2 regions of the Staphylococcus hsinchuensis genome follow, and region 2 is predicted to be linked to the other one. Evidence: riboswitches for the same ligand, from Rfam matches in the RefSeq annotation. Region 2 holds a riboswitch; the other holds the start of a gene.

Region 1 (9,039 bases), 260 kb from region 2:
AATTGCTTTGAATATGTCATACTAATTTAAAATAAGGAGTAATTTTAAGCTTCTTATAGCAATGCATATAATTTTTTAAAAATCAATATAAAGCCCGACAGAAAAGTGAAATGAAAAATTTTACTTTAATAAGAAAACGCTTTCTAAAATGTATTATTTTATGCTATACTATTTTTTGTAAAGTATAACACATAAACGAGGAGTGCTATCAATGGCGACAAATATTGCAATTAATGGGATGGGAAGAATCGGACGTATGGTGCTACGCATCGCTTTAAAAAAGGATGATTTAAATTTAGTAGCAATCAACGCGAGCTATCCTCCAGAAACAATTGCTCATCTTATTAACTTTGATACTACACACGGAAAATTTGATTTAACTGCTGAACCAACTGAAGATGGTATTAAAGTAGGAGATCAACAAATTAAGTTAATTTCTGAAAGAGATCCTGAAAAATTACCTTGGGATGAACTAAATGTTGATTTAGTTATCGAAGCAACAGGTAAATTTAACCATGGTGATAAAGCCGATGCACATGTTAAAGCAGGTGCGAAGAAAGTATTACTTACAGGCCCTTCTAAAGGCGGTAAAGTTCAAATGGTTGTTAAAGGCGTAAATAATGACCAATTAGATACTGAAACTTATGATATCTTCAGTAACGCATCATGTACTACAAATTGTATTGGTCCCGTTGCTAAAGTATTAAATGATCAATTTGGCATTCAAAATGGATTAATGACTACAGTTCATGCAATTACAAATGATCAGAACAATATTGATAACCCACATAAAGATTTACGTCGTGCACGTTCATGTAATGAAAGTATTATTCCAACATCTACTGGTGCAGCTAAAGCGCTCAAAGAAGTGTTACCTGAATTAGAAGGTAAATTACACGGTATGGCATTAAGAGTTCCTACTAAAAATGTTTCTTTAGTAGATCTTGTTGTAGATTTAGATAAAAATGTTACTGTTGAAGAAGTTAACCAAGCATTTAAAGATAACGATCTTGGTGACGTAATTTCAACTGAAGATGCACCATTAGTTTCAATGGACTTCAATACAAATCCATACTCAGCTATCATCGATACACAAAGTACAATGGTGATGGAAGATAATAAAGTTAAAGTTATTGCTTGGTACGATAATGAATGGGGTTACTCAAATAGAGTAGTTGAAGTTGCGCAACAAATTGGTGAATTAATTAAATAAAATGAATGTTTTCTTAAACATAAAGATATTTGAAACATAATGTACTCAAACAGGTAAAAAGCAATTTCTATTGAAATAATATAGAAATTGCTTTTTTCATATATTAAATTATTTTTAGCATTAAGTTTACTGATGTTATAACAAATGTCTCACCATATGTATGGTAAAAATATTAAAATGATAACCTTTAAAGTTTAAATAGTTTCACTCTATGGAGTGAATAACTTTTGAATATTAATCACAAATAGTCATTCTTTTGTGTCATAGACATTTATAGTATAATGTAAGTTAATCAAATTGAGAGGGTGATAATTCGGTGAAGTGCCCGAAATGTAATTCGACGCATTCTCGTGTTGTGGACTCTAGACATGCGGATGAAGTGAATGCGATTCGACGCAGAAGAGAATGTGAAACATGTGAAACGCGTTTTACAACGTTTGAACATATAGAGAAAAGACCATTGATCGTCGTGAAAAAAGATGGCACACGCGAACAATTTTTAAGAGAGAAAATATTAAATGGTCTTGTGCGTTCATGTGAAAAAAGACCCGTGCGCTATCAAAAATTAGAAGAAATAACTGATAAAGTTGAATGGCAATTAAGAGATGCAGGGCAAGCAGAAATTTCATCTAGAGATATAGGGAATTATGTGATGGATTTATTGATGGAAGTGGATCAAGTTTCTTATGTTAGATTTGCCTCTGTATATAAAGAATTTAAAGACGTGGATCAGTTATTACAATCCATGCAAGGTATTCTTTCAGAGGATAAACGGAGTGATGATTAATGGGTTTACAATCAGAAGACTTTGGATTAAGACCACATGATAACTTTACGGTCATAAGACATTTTGATTTAACTCAACATCATTTGGATATATTAAATCGTCTGTTCACCCCTTTAACTGGCCCAAATGCGATAGGTGTTTATCATTATCTCAATCAATTCGTAGCTCAGCAATCTTCTGATGTATTAACGCATTATATTATAATGAGTGAGCTTAAAATTAATTTAATAGACTTTCGTAAAAGTATGGATTTATTGGAAGCTATCGGACTTGTTCAATCTTATGCAAAACATGATGAACAACTTTCATCTTTTGTTTATAAACTCGTTCAACCTCCGTCTGCTAAACAATTTTTTAATGATCCGATGTTATCTGTTTATTTATTTAGTGAAGTGAGTAAACAGCGTTATTTACAGTTAAAGCAATACTTCGAAACGCATGATGACGTCAATTTAGCTCAATATCAAAATATTACTCGTAAGTTTACGGATGTGTTTAAAGTACCGCGTCATTCTGTTAATGAAGATACGCAACATATTCAAGGTGAAGAAACATATGATGGAGTAGATTTGTCAGAAATTAAATTTGACTTTGAACTATTATATGACTTGTTGGAATCTCACTTTGTCAGCAAACAAATTATAACGCAAGATGCGAAGGCCTTAATTATTCAACTTGCAACTTTATATGGGTTAACGCCAGAAGCTATGAAACGGATTATTTTAAAATCTATCACGAGTGCACAAGAGTTGTCATTTGAAGAATTAAGAAAGCAAGCTAGGTCATACTATTTAATAGAACATGAACAACAATATCCATCGTTACAAGTCAAAGAAAATGACAACAAAGTGTCCATTTCACAATCGACAGATGTCACAACTCAAGAGAGTAAAGCAGATGATTGGTTAGAACAGTTAGAAACGACGAGTCCTATAGATATGCTTGTGTCATGGTCAGAGTCTGAACCAACTTTTAAACAGAAACTGATGGTCGAAGAATTAATAGAACGCGAAAAGTTGCCATTTGGTGTGATTAACATATTACTTCAGTTTGTCATGTTAAAGGAAGATATGAAACTTCCGAAGTCTTATATTTTTGAGGTAGCATCTAACTGGAAAAAATTAGGCATCAAAACGGCGAAACAAGCATATGAACATGCTAAAAAGGTAAACCAACTGAAAACAAATCAATCATCAAATGAAAAAGGAAAAGCAACTTATCGTCAACAACAATTACCTTCAAGAGAAATGACACCAAAATGGTTAGAAGAACGAGATAACCCACAATATCAAAATAAAGATACCGTTGATGAAGACTTTGAACGAGATAAAGAAGCATTTCTTAAAGAATTAAAGGAAACATGGAAGGAGGGTGATGAATGAAATCTTTCAACCAAATCATGGGTGATTCAAAGGCTTTAACAAACCGCATTGAAAAAATTAAAAAGAACGTCGTCAATAATCCCGATGTCAAAGCATTTCTTCAAGAACACCAAGCTGAAATAACAAACGCAATGATAGATGAAGATTTAAATATTTTGCAAGAATACAAAGACCAACAAAAAGTGTATGACGGCCACCGATTTGAAGATTGTCCAAACTTTGTACAGGGGCATGTTCCCGAGCTATATGTCGATCAAAACAGAATCAAAATTCGCTACTTACAATGCCCTTGTAAAGTGAAGCATGATGAAGAGAAGTTTAACGCTAGCTTAATCACCTCACATCATATGCAACGAGATACTTTAAATGCAAAGCTCGATGATATTTATTTAAAAGGTAGAGGCAGACTTAATATTGCTAAAGAAGCACATGAAATTTGTCGAAAGTTAGTTGATCAAGACGATTCTGTGAAAGGTTTATATTTATATGGACCTTTTGGTACAGGTAAATCGTTTATTTTAGGTGCCATGGCAAACCAATTAAAGTCTAAAAAGATTCCTTCAACAATTATATATACACCTGAGTTTATACGAACGTTAAAAGGCGGATTTAAAGATGGTAGTTTTGAAAAAAACTTGCAGAAAGTTCGAGAATCAAATATCTTAATGCTCGATGATATCGGAGCAGAAGAGATTACACCGTGGGTAAGAGATGAGGTTTTAGGACCGCTTCTCCATTATCGTATGGTTCAAGAACTTCCAACATTCTTCAGTTCAAATTTAAGTTTTGAAGAATTAGAGTTTCATTTATCGGTCTCTCGTGCTGGTACTGATAAAACCAAAGCGGCGAGAATTATGGAGCGCATTAAAACATTAGCAAAACCATATTTCTTAGAAGGCGAAAATTACCGGAACGATTGAAAATTATAACAAATGATGTATAATATAATTAAATCTAAATCGAAGTGAAACGACACAAAGACATGATGTATAAACTAGAACTTTACAGAGAGTCAAAGAAGATGAGAATTTGGCAAATTCATTTATACATTACTACTTTGTCAATGATGTTGTAATGAACATCCGGCTCAAGACCGTTATCTTAAGTAGAGTAGAGTGGCTTTCTTATAGTTAGTCGCTTTTATTTAGGGTGGTACCGCGAAGACCTCGTCCCTTTTGGGATGGGGTCTTTTTCATTTTCAACCATAATTAATTGGTACATCACGTGCAACTTCGATTTAAATTTCAAAAATAGGGAGGATATATCATGGATCAAATTAATATTACATTTCCTGATGGTAATTCAAAGGCGTTTGATAAAGGTACAACAACTGAAGAAATTGCACATTCAATTAGTCTAGGTTTAAGAAAAAAAGCAGTCGCAGGTAAATTAGACGATCAAATGATTGATTTAACAAGACCGATTGAAGAAGATGGGGCACTTGAAATCGTGACGCCTGGTAGTGAAGAAGCATTAGAAGTATTACGACATTCTACTGCACATCTTATGGCTCAAGCATTAAAAAGATTATACGGCGATGTGAAATTTGGTGTCGGTCCTGTTATCGAAGGTGGTTTCTATTACGACTTTGATACAGACGAAAATATTTCTTCAGATGATTTCGAAAAAATTGAAAAGACAATGAAACAAATTGTTAATGAAAATTATTCAATTGAACGAAAAGTGGTAACTAGAGAAGAAGCTAAATCATTCTTTAGTGATGACCCATATAAATTAGAATTAATCGATGCGATACCTGAAGGCGAAAATGTAACGTTGTATTCTCAAGGTGAATTTACAGATTTATGTAGAGGTGTCCATGTACCTACTACTGCGAAGATTAAAGAATTTAAACTTCTATCTACTGCAGGTGCTTACTGGCGTGGAGATAACGATAATAAAATGTTGCAACGTATATACGGTACAGCATTTTTCGACAAAAAGGATTTAAAAGCACATTTACAAATGTTAGAAGAGCGTAAAGAACGGGACCATCGTAAAATTGGTAAAGACTTAGAGTTATTTACAAATAACCAACTCGTAGGTGCAGGTTTACCATTATGGTTACCAAACGGGGCGACAATTCGTCGAGAAATTGAACGCTATATTGTTGATAAAGAAGTGGAAATGGGTTACGACCATGTGTATACACCAATCATGGCAAACGCTGATCTTTATAAAACATCAGGCCACTGGGATCACTATCAAGATGACATGTTCCCTACAATGAAATTAGATGAAAACGAAGAAATGGTATTAAGACCAATGAACTGTCCTCACCATATGATGGTCTATGCTAATAAACCGCATTCTTATCGTGAATTACCTATACGTATCGCTGAATTAGGTACAATGCATCGTTATGAAGCGAGTGGTGCCGTTTCTGGTTTACAACGTGTAAGAGGGATGACACTAAATGACGCACACATCTTTGTAAGACCAGATCAAATTAAAGAAGAATTTAAACGCGTCGTAAACTTAATTATTGATGTATATAATGACTTTAATTTCGAAGATTATTCATTCAGATTAAGTTATCGCGATCCTGAAGATAAAGAGAAATATTTCGATGACGATGAAATGTGGAATAAAGCCGAAAGCATGTTGAAAGAAGCGGTTGATGAATTAGGTTTACAATATGAAGAAGCAATTGGCGAAGCAGCGTTCTACGGTCCTAAATTAGACGTGCAAGTACAAACTGCTATGGGTAAAGAAGAGACATTATCTACAGCGCAGTTGGACTTCTTATTACCGCAAAAATTTGATTTAACATATATCGGTAATGATGGAGAACAACATCGTCCAGTAGTGATCCACCGTGGTGTCGTTTCTACAATGGAACGTTTTGTTGCCTTCTTAACTGAAGAGACTAAAGGTGCATTCCCTACATGGTTAGCGCCTAAGCAAGTCGAAATCATTCCAGTAAATGTTGATTTACACTATGATTATGCGCGCTCTTTACAAGATGAACTTAAATCACAAGGCGTAAGAGTTGAAATTGATGACCGCAATGAGAAAATGGGATACAAAATTAGAGAAGCTCAAATGCACAAAATCCCATACCAAATCGTAGTCGGGGATAAAGAAGTTGAAAATAAAGAAGTTAACGTTAGAAAGTATGGCTCTCAAGACCAAGAAACAATGGAAAGAGATGAGTTTATTTGGAACTTGGTTGATGAGATTCGTTTGAAAAAACAAAGATAACTTGAAAAGATAAATTATTTAATGTATATTGTTAATCAGTGAAATTAATAAAAATTTGAGTTAGAGGTTGCATTTTTAAGGAGTAATTATCCAGAAATCATATGGGATACATGTTGGATTGATGAAAGGTAAAAATGCCGAAGCTTTTATTGCCCATATACAATAAGAGTTGGGTCAGTTACCGAAAGGAACTGGACTGTCACATATGTGATGTGCTACCTATATAAGTGTTTGAGTTAAGGGTGCATATCAAAAGGTATGCACCCTTTTAATGCTGGGTTATTGATTTACATGATAGAAGCAAAAACGTAATTTTATAAATATTAGTATGTATTACGTTCAGCAACTCATGAAATTTAACCTTATAGAAAGTTAGCCTCTAAGTTTAAAGAAAGGAAGCTTTTATGGCAAAACAACAAAGTCAAAATGATGGAGTACAAAGAGGTTTAAAAGATCGCCACATATCCATGATTGCAATAGGTGGATGTATTGGTACAGGTTTATTTATGACGTCAGGTGGCGCTATACATGATGCAGGTGCATTAGGGGCATTACTTGCATATGCGATTATTGGTGCAATGGTGTTCTTCCTGATGACCTCGTTAGGAGAAATGGCCACTTACCTTCCAGTTTCGGGGTCATTTAGTACTTATGCTACACGATTTGTAGATCCCTCACTAGGATTTGCATTAGGGTGGAATTACTGGTTTAACTGGGTCATTACGGTGGCTGCAGACGTCACGATAGCCGCACAGGTAATAGAATATTGGACGCCATTGACAGCTATCCCGGCATGGGTTTGGAGTTGTTTATTCCTAGTAATTATCTTCGGTTTAAACTCACTTTCAGTTAGAGTGTACGGCGAAAGTGAATATTGGTTTGCATTAATTAAAGTAGTTACCGTGATTATATTTATCATCATCGGCTTACTTACGATATTAGGTATCATGGGTGGTAAGTTTGTTGGCTTTGATACATTTACTAAAGGTCAAGGTCCGATTTTAGGTGATGGATTAAATGGTAGTTTACTTTCAATATTAGGTGTATTCTTAGTTGCAGGCTTCTCTTTCCAAGGAACTGAATTAATTGGTATCACAGCTGGTGAATCTGAAAACCCAGAACGTGCAGTACCAAAAGCAATTAAACAAGTCTTTTGGAGAATTTTACTGTTTTATATTTTAGCTATTTTCGTCATCGGTATGTTAATTCCTTATGACAGTTCTGCGTTGATGGGCGGAGAAGATAGTGTGGCAACTTCACCGTTTACTTTAGTATTTAAAAATGCAGGCCTTGCATTCGCAGCCTCATTTATGAACGCAGTTATTTTAACTTCGGTATTATCTGCTGGTAACTCAGGTATGTACGCTTCAACGCGTATGCTATATTCTATGAGTAAAGATAAACTAGCATTTTCAGCATTTGGAAAAACAAATAAAAATGGTGTACCTTATATCGCATTGTTAGTAACAGGACTACTTGTTATCGGTATATTCGTACTACAACATTTAAGTGGAGATGCTTACCAATATATTGTTGCAGCAAGTGGAATGACCGGATTTATAGCTTGGGTCGGTATTGCGATTAGTCATTATCGTTTCAGAAAAGCATTCGATAAACAAAAACACGATAAATCTAAACTGAAATATAGAGCCACATTGTTCCCATTTGGACCAATATTTGCTGGGATATTATGTGTGATTGTTATCATCGGACAAGATGTTGACTTTATTAAAACAGGGCACTTTGATTTAAATCGATTTATTATCACATATATGGGTATACCAGTGTTCTTAGTCTTTTTCCTATATCATAAACTACGTTATAAAACGAAAAAGATACCATTGGATAAAGTTGACTTAAGACAAGATGTCCAAATGGAAGAATTCGAAAAAAATAAATAAAATAGTCTTGACTTAATTGTGTATTGTTGCTATCATGGTCAATGTTGAATACGAAACGAACCAAGTAGAGGCTCCCGCTTCTCACCTGTAGCGACGCATATGCAGTTGGCAGGTCTATAGTACATGAGTACGATTATCATGTGTAAAAGAGGGCGGGTATATTGTATACTCGCTCTCTTTTTGCTTGGGATAATTTCGTAAAAAAGTTGGAGGTGTCAACCATAGCAAAAGATCAAACTCAAGTTAACGAAAAGATTCGCGCAAAAGAATTACGACTTATTGGACAAGATGGAGAGCAAATTGGAGTTAAATCTAAAAATGAAGCGTTAGAAATGGCAGAACGCGTAGGTTTAGATGTAGTTATTATGGCTCCTAATGCTAAACCACCAGTTGCTAAAATTATGGATTACGGTAAGTACAAATTTGAGCAACAAAAGAAAGAAAAAGAAATGAAAAAGAAACAAAAAACGATTAACGTTAAAGAAATCCGTTTAAGTCCAACGATTGAAGAACATGATTTCCAAACTAAGTTGAAGAACGGCCGTAAGTTCT
Region 2 (9,039 bases):
CACTTAATTGTTCGGAATTTGCACCTACACCTTTAAAGGTATATTCGTCCACGCGTATGTCATTACTGTATAATGTAACTTCATCTTGCGCTTGAACTTGCTCATCAACTTCGACAAACATATGGCTCATCATCAAGGCTCGAATAGGGTAGCGTTTGCCATTGATAAGTGCTTCATGTTTAGCTCTTGATTTTAAAATGCCATCGCCATAACCAACATCAACCACCGCCAGGCGAGTTTGATCATTTTGCGCTTCAAACGCAAAGCTATATCCATAAAAATCTCCGGCATTAACTTCTCTTATTTGAATAATATTACCTTTGACGGTTAGAGACTGGCGAATCTCGTCTTCGTTTATTGTACTATACGGTCTTGAACCATACAAAGCAATACCGATTCGAGCATGTGTGTGATGGGGGAGGACGTCATTTTCTCTATAATAACTGGCGCTATTTTGGGCATGTATCATCTCAAATTGATAGCCTTCACTTAATAAAGTTTCAACTACATCTAGCCATGCTTGACGTTCAATTGAATATTCAGGTACATCAAATTCATCTGCATAACCGAAATGTGTCCATAAACCTGCAATTTTCATTTTATGTACATTATTATTTTGAGCATGATGTTCTAACACTTCTTTAATTTCTAAAAGAGATTTAAACCCAGAACGATGTAATAGATTTTCAAATTCTAAGTGTACATGAATATCACGTAAATCTTCTAAATGTTCATAGTAAAATGATAGGGAAGGTAAAGTCATGTGAATATTATGTTCACGTACCTTGTCAAACTCGTAAACTGCATTCATCAAAAATATTGTTGCATTTGGTGCTAATGCACGCACACGAATAGCCTCTCTTAAAGATGTCGTACTAAATGTATTGATACCTGCTCGTAAAAACTGTTGTACAGCAAATTCTAAACCATAGTGATATGCATTATTTTTAACTACAGCCATAATAGAATTTCCTTTAACAACGTTTACTGCATTTTTATAAAATTGTTCTGTATCTACCGACCAAATCGCAGTCATTAACCATGCACCTCATCATAAGTTGATAATATTTGTTCATAATAATCTGCTATACGAATGAGCATATGCTCATTAAAATTCAATGTAGCAGTATGGAGACCTGTTACAAATCCTTTTTCTTCATCTCTTGTACCTACAAATACAAAGTAACTTGGAGCCATACGTTGATAAAAGCTAAAATCCTCACCGAATAAAAATGGAGTTGGTTTATCAATGATTTCCAAGTCTGAGCTTTCTAAACCTCGAACCACATGTTTACGTAAAGAAGGATCATTATACGTAGGCGGATAACCTTCTGCAAATTCTACTCTACATTCAACATTAAATAGCAAAGCAACACTTTCAGAAATTTTGTTCATTTGATTTTTAACAATTTCTAAATCCTTTTCATCATAAGTACGGATTGTGCCTTCTAAATAACCGTGACTAGGGACAGTATTAATCGCTTCACCCGCTTCAAAGTGCCCCATGTGTACAATGTTACGTTTTAATCCATTTAAATGATATTGTTGAATTTGTCCTACTTGAGTCAACACGTGTTGTAACGCTTCACCACATGAATGACCTTGTTCTTTATCAGCTACATGACTAGATAGGCCATGTAAGTAAAAACGGTATTCTGTTGCACTTGCAGTAATTTCTTCATCTCTAATTACAACTTTTCCTTCATTTTCAAATGGGTTAACGTGAACACCAAACACTGATTCAATAGGATACTTATCAAATGCGCCTGCTCGAATTAATCGATTCGCGCCGCCACCTGTTTCTTCAGCTGGTTGAAAGATAAAAACGACATTTTGCGGTAATGTACCTTGATCTGCCATAGCTTTACAACGTTTAACAAATAACATTAACGCTGTAGTATGCCCATCATGACCACACGCATGCATCACATTGTCTGTTTTACTTTTATATGGCACCTCATTTTCCTCAAATATAGGTAGCGCATCTATATCTGCACGAAAAGCAATAGTATGGGTACCGTTTCCTGGTAAATATGCGATGAGACCTGTTTCTAATGGTCGTTCATATTCGATTCCGTATTCATCTAAAAATTTGGCAATATATGTAGTTGTTTCAAATTCATGCAAGCTCAATTCTGGATGTTGATGTAAATGACGTCTATGTTTAGTTACAAATTCTAATTCGTTCATGGTTATCAGATCCTTATAAAATAATATTCAATTGAAAATAGGTATCACGTTTAATCAATACCATATTTTTATGTATAAAAATTTAGAAGCCAATAGGGTGGGGCATTTAAAAATAAGTCATTGCTTATTTTGGATTAGAGTCCGCCCCGACCTCAATTGCTTCTAATGTGTTTTGACTTTAGCTTAAAGTATTAGTCATTTAATTTTCTTAATGCAGATACAATTTCACGTTTAGAATCTTCCACTTCGTGAGATTGCTTGATAACTTTAGCTGGCGTACCTGCAACAACTGCGCCTGCTGGAACATCTTGCGTTACAATAGCACCCGCTGCAACGATGGCACCTTCACCAACTGTTACACCTTCAAGTATTACTGCATTTGCTCCAATTAATACATTATCTTCAATAACAACAGGAGAGGCACTAGGGGGCTCAATCACACCAGCTAATACTGCACCTGCGCCAACGTGTACATTTTTACCAGTTGTCGCACGACCGCCTAAAGCAGCGTTCATATCAACCATTGTACCTTCACCGACAACAGCACCAATATTAATTGTTGCGCCCATCATGACTACAGCACCATCTTCAATGATTGCTTGTTCGCGTATGAATGCGCCTGGCTCAATACGTGCATTTGTATTTGTTAAGTCTTTTAAAGGAATTGCTGAATTACGACGATCCATTTCGATTTCTAAATCTTCAATAACGTTTTGGTTTGACTCATAAAATGCTTTCCAATCATCTGATTCACAGAAAATAACTTTCGAGTTATCTCCACCAAATACTTTGAAGCTTTCTGGGAATTCAACGCTTTCAAAGTTCCCGTTTGCATAAACTTTAAGTGGTGTAGATTTTTTTGCATCACTAATATATTGAATAATTTCCTCTGCTGATAAATGTTGTACCATAAATTTAAACACTCCTTATTATTTTATAAATTATCAAATGTGTAATATGCATTAGGTTTATTTACTAATTTCTCTGCGGCACCAATGGCACCGTTTGCAAAGATGTCTTTAGACTGCGCACGATGTGTAATTTCAATCGTTTCATCAGTACCTGCGAACAATACATCATGTTGGCCTACAATCGTGCCACCACGTACTGCATGAATACCGATTTCGTCTTCAGTACGTTTATCTGATTTTTCGTGACGGTCATACACTGGCGTAGATTGTTGTCTCAGTTCCTTTATAACATCATATAACTTCACCAAAGTGCCACTTGGTGCATCTACTTTTTTATTGTGATGCGCTTCAGTTAACTCAATATCAAAGTCTTGTAATAGAGGAACTGCCGCTTCTAAAATCTTCGTTAACGCATGTACCCCGTAACTCATATTCGCACTGAAGAACACTGGCATATCTTCACTTAATGATTTTAATTTATCGATTATTTGTTCTTTTTCTCCAGTAGTAGCAATTACTAAAGGTAAGTTAAATTCTTCTTCTAACAATGGTAATAATAATTCTGGGTTTGAAAAATCAATCGCCACATCAGCATCTTTAGCATCTGCTATGTGTTCAACAGTAGGGTAAGGATATGATTTAGAACTATCCCTAACAATAATACCTACAATTTTATGACCATTTTCTTCTGCTAAACGTGCAACACGTTGGTTCATTGCACCATATCCGATTAATAAGATATTCATCCATTGTCACCTGCTTTATATTGTTCGTATGCTTGTTCTAATTGTTGACGCTCATTATCTTCTAATGGAACAAGTGGAAGACGTAATTCATAATTGCCGAATCCTTCTACTGTAGTTAATACTTTGATCGGAATAGGGTTCACATCGACAGCAAGTGCATCTAACAGCGTTTCAATCGGTTTAAAGTCTGATGCTATATCTTTACCATTTTTACTATCATCATAAAGAGATTGGAATGCTTGAGGAATCACATTTGCGACCACCGAAATTACACCGTGTCCGCCTCTGTTATAAAACTCAACAACATTGTCATCATTTCCACTTAATAAAGTGAAGTTATCTAAATCTACACGTTTTTTAACATCTTCTAGGAACTCAAAATCGTTCGTAGCATCTTTTATCGCAACAATATATTCATTTTTACTTAGAGTTTCTACAGTTTCAGCTTCAATTGTCATATTCGTTCTTGAAGGCACGTCATATAATACAACTGGTAATTTCACAGCATTTGCAATTTTTGTAAAATGTTCAATTAAACCGCGTTGATTCGTTTTATTATAATAGGGTGTAATTAACATAATGCCATCTGCACCTAACTCTTTAGCACGAATTGATGCTTGAATTGACTTTTGTGTACTGTTTGTTCCTGTACCTGCGATGACTGGTACATTACCATTGACTTCGTTTACAACAACTTCAAGAATGCGATCTTTCTCTTCATCTGACAAAGTTGGATTCTCTGCTGTTGTACCATTGACAACGATTGACTTTGCGTTATTTTCTAATAAGTAACTAACGTGCTTTCTTAGTGCATCATAATCAACCTCATTATGTGTAAATGGTGTAATTAACGCTACACCTACGCCTTCAAAAATGTGTCCCATATTATTTTACTCCTTTCAAACTCTTTACTTGTTCAAGTATTTGTACGGCATTGAGTGCTGCACCTTTCAATAAGTTGTCTGAAGTACACCATACATGGAAAGTATTATCTAATGATTCATCGCGACGAATACGACCTACAAAGATTTCGTCTTTACCTGTTGAGTGAATAGCTAATGGATATTCATTTTTCTCAGGATTATCGATGAGAACAACTCGATTATCTTTTTCAAATAATGATTGAATTGATTCAACCGTGGCTTCATTATTCAAAGTTACACTCATGTGTACACTGTGACTATCTTGTACGGGTACACGTACACACGTTGCAGTCACTTTTAAATGATCATCGTGTAAAATTTTGCGTGTTTCGTCTATCATTTTTTGTTCTTCTTTTGTATACCCATCTTCTAAGAAAATATCTATATGTGGTAAAACGTTATTATAAATAGGGTGTGGATACGCCTGTGGTTCTCTACCATTTGCTCCTTCAGCTAAGTCCTCTTTACCTTTAACCCCCGAGCCTGATACCGCTTGATACGTCGTATATGCAACACGTTGTAAACCGTATGCCTCTTGTAACACCTTTAACGGAACAACTGATTGTATTGTTGAACAGTTGGGGTTAGCGATAATCTGTCTATCAAGTACGGGTTCATTGACTTCAGGTACGATTAAATCAATACCGTCTGTCATTCTCCATTGACTTGAATTGTCAATAACTATAGCGCCAGCTTGCTCAAAAATAGGGGAGAAGTGTGCACTTGTACTACCACCTGCACTCATTAATACATAATCAAAATGCTCACTTGCTGCCTCATCTGTTAGTTCTTGTACAGTATATGTTTTTCCTTGAAACTCTATTTCTGTTCCTGCTGATCTTGCTGATGAAAATAATACTAATTCATCATAAGGAATATTTTTACGATCTAATGTTTGTAACATATTTCTTCCAACTAAACCTGTTGCTCCAGCTACTGCTAATCTTGTCATAGTTCTACACTCCATTTTCTATTATTTAATTTTGTTGAAATTAGGAAAATTCAGATTTCGAAAGCTTGATATAAAGCACTGACAGCACGTTTACCATTGTCAGCATCAATTACACACGAAATACTTATCTCTGAAGTTGTTGTTTGGTAAAACTCAATATCGTTTTCAATCAATGTGATAAATGCTTTTGATGCAACACCTGACATATCACGCATGCCTGAACCTATTAATGAAATTTTTACATAATCTTCGTTAATTTTGAAATCTAAAGCGTTAAATTGTTCAGTTAATGATTCTAAAATTTTTGTTAATTGAATAGCATCTGTATCTTTAAATGTGAATGACATTTGCAGACCTTCTAAATTAACAATTTGCGAAATCATGTCGACGTTGACGGCGCCTTCTTCTAATTTATTAAATAATGCTGTTAATAAGCGATCATCTGGTAGGGGATAACTAATCGTAACATGCATCATATGTGTATCTAATGCAACCCCTGTAACGGCTTTCTTTTCTAATAATTCTGTTTGAGACATAATCCATGTTCCTTTCACATTTGATAAAGTTCTGCCTAAATATAGCGGTATATTATAATTATGAGCGAGTTCGACGCTTCGTGTTTCTAAAACACCTGCACCTAAAGCACTCATTTCCATCATTTCTTCATAAGATACGTATTCAAGTCGTTTCGCATCCTTATAAACACGAGGGTCTGTAGCATAAACACCATCAACATCAGTGTAAATTTCACAAGGTGTATTATTACTCGCTGCTAAAGCTACTGCTGTTGTATCTGAACCACCACGTCCAAGCGTTGTAATTTCCATATCTTCGTTAACACCTTGAAATCCTGCAATAACCAATACATCATTGTCCTCAAAAGCTTGATTAAATGTTTCAGGATTTATTTCTGCAATTCTACTCTTTAAATGATGTCCAACAGTTTTGATACCAGCTTGATATCCGGTCATTGCTCTTGCATTAACGCCGATATCATTTAATACCATCGACATATATGAAACTGTTTGTTGTTCTCCAGTCGTTAAAAGTAATGCAAGTTCTTGTTCCTTAGGTTGAGTCGTTAATGAAGAAACATTGTCCATAAGTTGATCGGTCGTTTTACCCATCGCACTTACAACGACAATGAGTTGCTCGCCATTTTCGACCCTTTGTTTTAACATACCAGCGATATTTTTAATTTTTATAAAATCACTTACAGATGATCCACCAAATTTCAAAACACTTCTTTCCAATTACATATCCTCCTCATATCAGTAGGGGAGAATCACAATAATATAAAAAAAGAACATGTTCGGAATGCGAACCTGTTCTAAAATTTATATACAAGTGATGCACTCCATTATTTAACAATAATGACAGACTCTCAGCTCTTAACCATAAAGTCCAACATGTTATAAACTGCTATTATAACTGTTTCGGCATCTCACCCTTTCAAAATTAGCTGCTAGCAGGCAGATACTTCTAAAATTTACTCATGATTGATGCGCCTCATCAATAATTATTTAATTGTTATTTATGGTACTTATTATACATACAGGCTATAGTACTGTAAACTGATTTGAGCAAATTTTTTAAATAAACTGAAAAATTTGTGATTTAAAGTATGAAAGTGCTCAAAAGGTGTATATTGTATATGCGGATCAATGGATTTGCTTTTAATCCATGCGAAAAAAGTGGGGGAAGTACTTATAAAAACATGATTTTCGTATCATTTAGTAAATAAAAAGACAATTTCTATACATTTAAATAGAAATTGCCTTTAAATTGGTCAAGTAACTTTATTTCCAATACTGAAAGAGATTTAAAATTCTTCGTAAGTAGCAGGGTCTTGACCTTTTCGTCGACCATCAGCTTTCGTTAATTGATCAATTTGAGCTAAATCCTCATCATTTAAATAGAAATCAAATAGGTTTTTATTTTCCAATTGTCTTGAAATAGACGTCGCCTTAGGAATAGGAACAACACCATTTTGAATATGCCATTTTAAAATAATTTGCGGAACAGATTTATTATACTTTTCAGCAATCGTGACTATTGTTTGGTCATGCATAACATCCGAAGCACGACCAAGCGGGCTCCATGCTTGTGTAATAATACCTTTATCATTATGGTATTGAATCATTTCTTTTTGATTAAAGTAAGGATGTAATTCAATTTGGTTTACAACAGGTAACACACCAGTTTCTTTTTCTAACCTTTCAATATGCTCTGGAAGGAAATTACATACACCAATAGATTTTATTAAACCTGCTTTTTGAGCTGCAATCATCGCTTTCCATGCTTCTACATATTTTCCTTGCTTAGGATTTGGCCAGTGAATTAAGTATAAGTCAATATATTCAACATTCAGACGGTATATAGATTCTTGAATCGCAGTGAGCGCTTCATCATAACTCTGATAACGACCAGGAAGTTTAGAAGTAACAATAATTTCATCTCTTGAAACGTGACTATTTGCGATAGCACGTCCAACCGTACCTTCATTTTCATAATTATAAGCAGTGTCTAATACAGAATAACCATTCTTTAATGCATTGCTAATTGCGTGCATTCCATGTGTCCCATTTAACTTATATGTACCGAAACCAATTTGTGGCATTACTTGTCCATCATGCATAAAATAATTTTCCATTACTACATTCCTCCTATTTCAATTCAATACTTATTATAAAAAGTCATCTAATTAAATTCAAAATATTAAGCACTGTCACAAAAGCATTCGTATAAAAAAGTGGGGCAGAAACCTCGCTTTTAGCTTTAGGTTTCTACCCCAAAATTTAAATATATGTGTTATAAAATTATGATGTAAATTTAAGCATTTGCTTGTGTTAACACACCAGTTTCTTTTAAGTACTCTTCATAAGAAATTTCTTTAGATAATGCACCTTCTGGATTTAGATCAATGACACGATTTGCGATTGTATTGATAAATTCGAAGTCATATGAAGTGAAGATAATTGAACCTTTAAATGCTTTCAAACCATCATTTACTGCAGTAATACTTTCTAGGTCTAAATGGTTTGTTGGTTCATCTAGTAATAGGACATTTGCACTAGATAACATCATTTTACTTAACATACAACGCACTTTCTCGCCACCTGATAAGACGCTAGCTTTTTTCTTAACTTCTTCGCCACTAAATAACATACGTCCTAAGAAACCACGTAGGAATGTTTCTGTTTGTTCATCTTCAGGAGCATATTGACGTAACCAGTCAACTAAGTTCATATCAACGCCTTCAAAGTATTCTGAGTTATCTTTCGGTAAATAACTTCTTGAAGTTGTCACACCCCATC

What was found. A riboswitch is a leader RNA that binds a small molecule or an ion and turns the genes downstream of it on or off. The one in region 2 is predicted to bind lysine.
Region 1: another riboswitch for lysine. It lies ahead of QQM35_RS09545 (amino acid permease); the one in region 2 lies ahead of QQM35_RS08180 (aspartate kinase).

Annotation. Positions count from the first base shown of each region.
Region 1 is NZ_CP128355.1:1,912,075-1,921,113, reverse strand. Features, by position in the region: gene gap (type I glyceraldehyde-3-phosphate dehydrogenase) at 212-1,213, shown strand; gene nrdR (transcriptional regulator NrdR) at 1,530-2,000, shown strand; gene QQM35_RS09560 (replication initiation and membrane attachment family protein) at 2,000-3,382, shown strand; gene dnaI (primosomal protein DnaI) at 3,379-4,302, shown strand; gene thrS (threonine--tRNA ligase) at 4,649-6,586, shown strand; lysine riboswitch at 6,640-6,812, shown strand; gene QQM35_RS09545 (amino acid permease) at 6,991-8,487, shown strand; ribosomal protein L20 leader region at 8,544-8,674, shown strand; gene infC (translation initiation factor IF-3) at 8,700-9,039, shown strand, end outside.
Region 2 is NZ_CP128355.1:1,651,281-1,660,319, reverse strand. Features, by position in the region: gene QQM35_RS08210 (alanine racemase) at 1-1,036, opposite strand, end outside; gene QQM35_RS08205 (amidohydrolase) at 1,036-2,190, opposite strand; gene dapD (2,3,4,5-tetrahydropyridine-2,6-dicarboxylate N-acetyltransferase) at 2,382-3,101, opposite strand; gene dapB (4-hydroxy-tetrahydrodipicolinate reductase) at 3,125-3,847, opposite strand; gene dapA (4-hydroxy-tetrahydrodipicolinate synthase) at 3,844-4,731, opposite strand; gene QQM35_RS08185 (aspartate-semialdehyde dehydrogenase) at 4,733-5,722, opposite strand; gene QQM35_RS08180 (aspartate kinase) at 5,773-6,975, opposite strand; lysine riboswitch at 7,065-7,243, opposite strand; gene QQM35_RS08175 (aldo/keto reductase) at 7,545-8,375, opposite strand; gene QQM35_RS08170 (ABC-F family ATP-binding cassette domain-containing protein) at 8,555-9,039, opposite strand, start outside.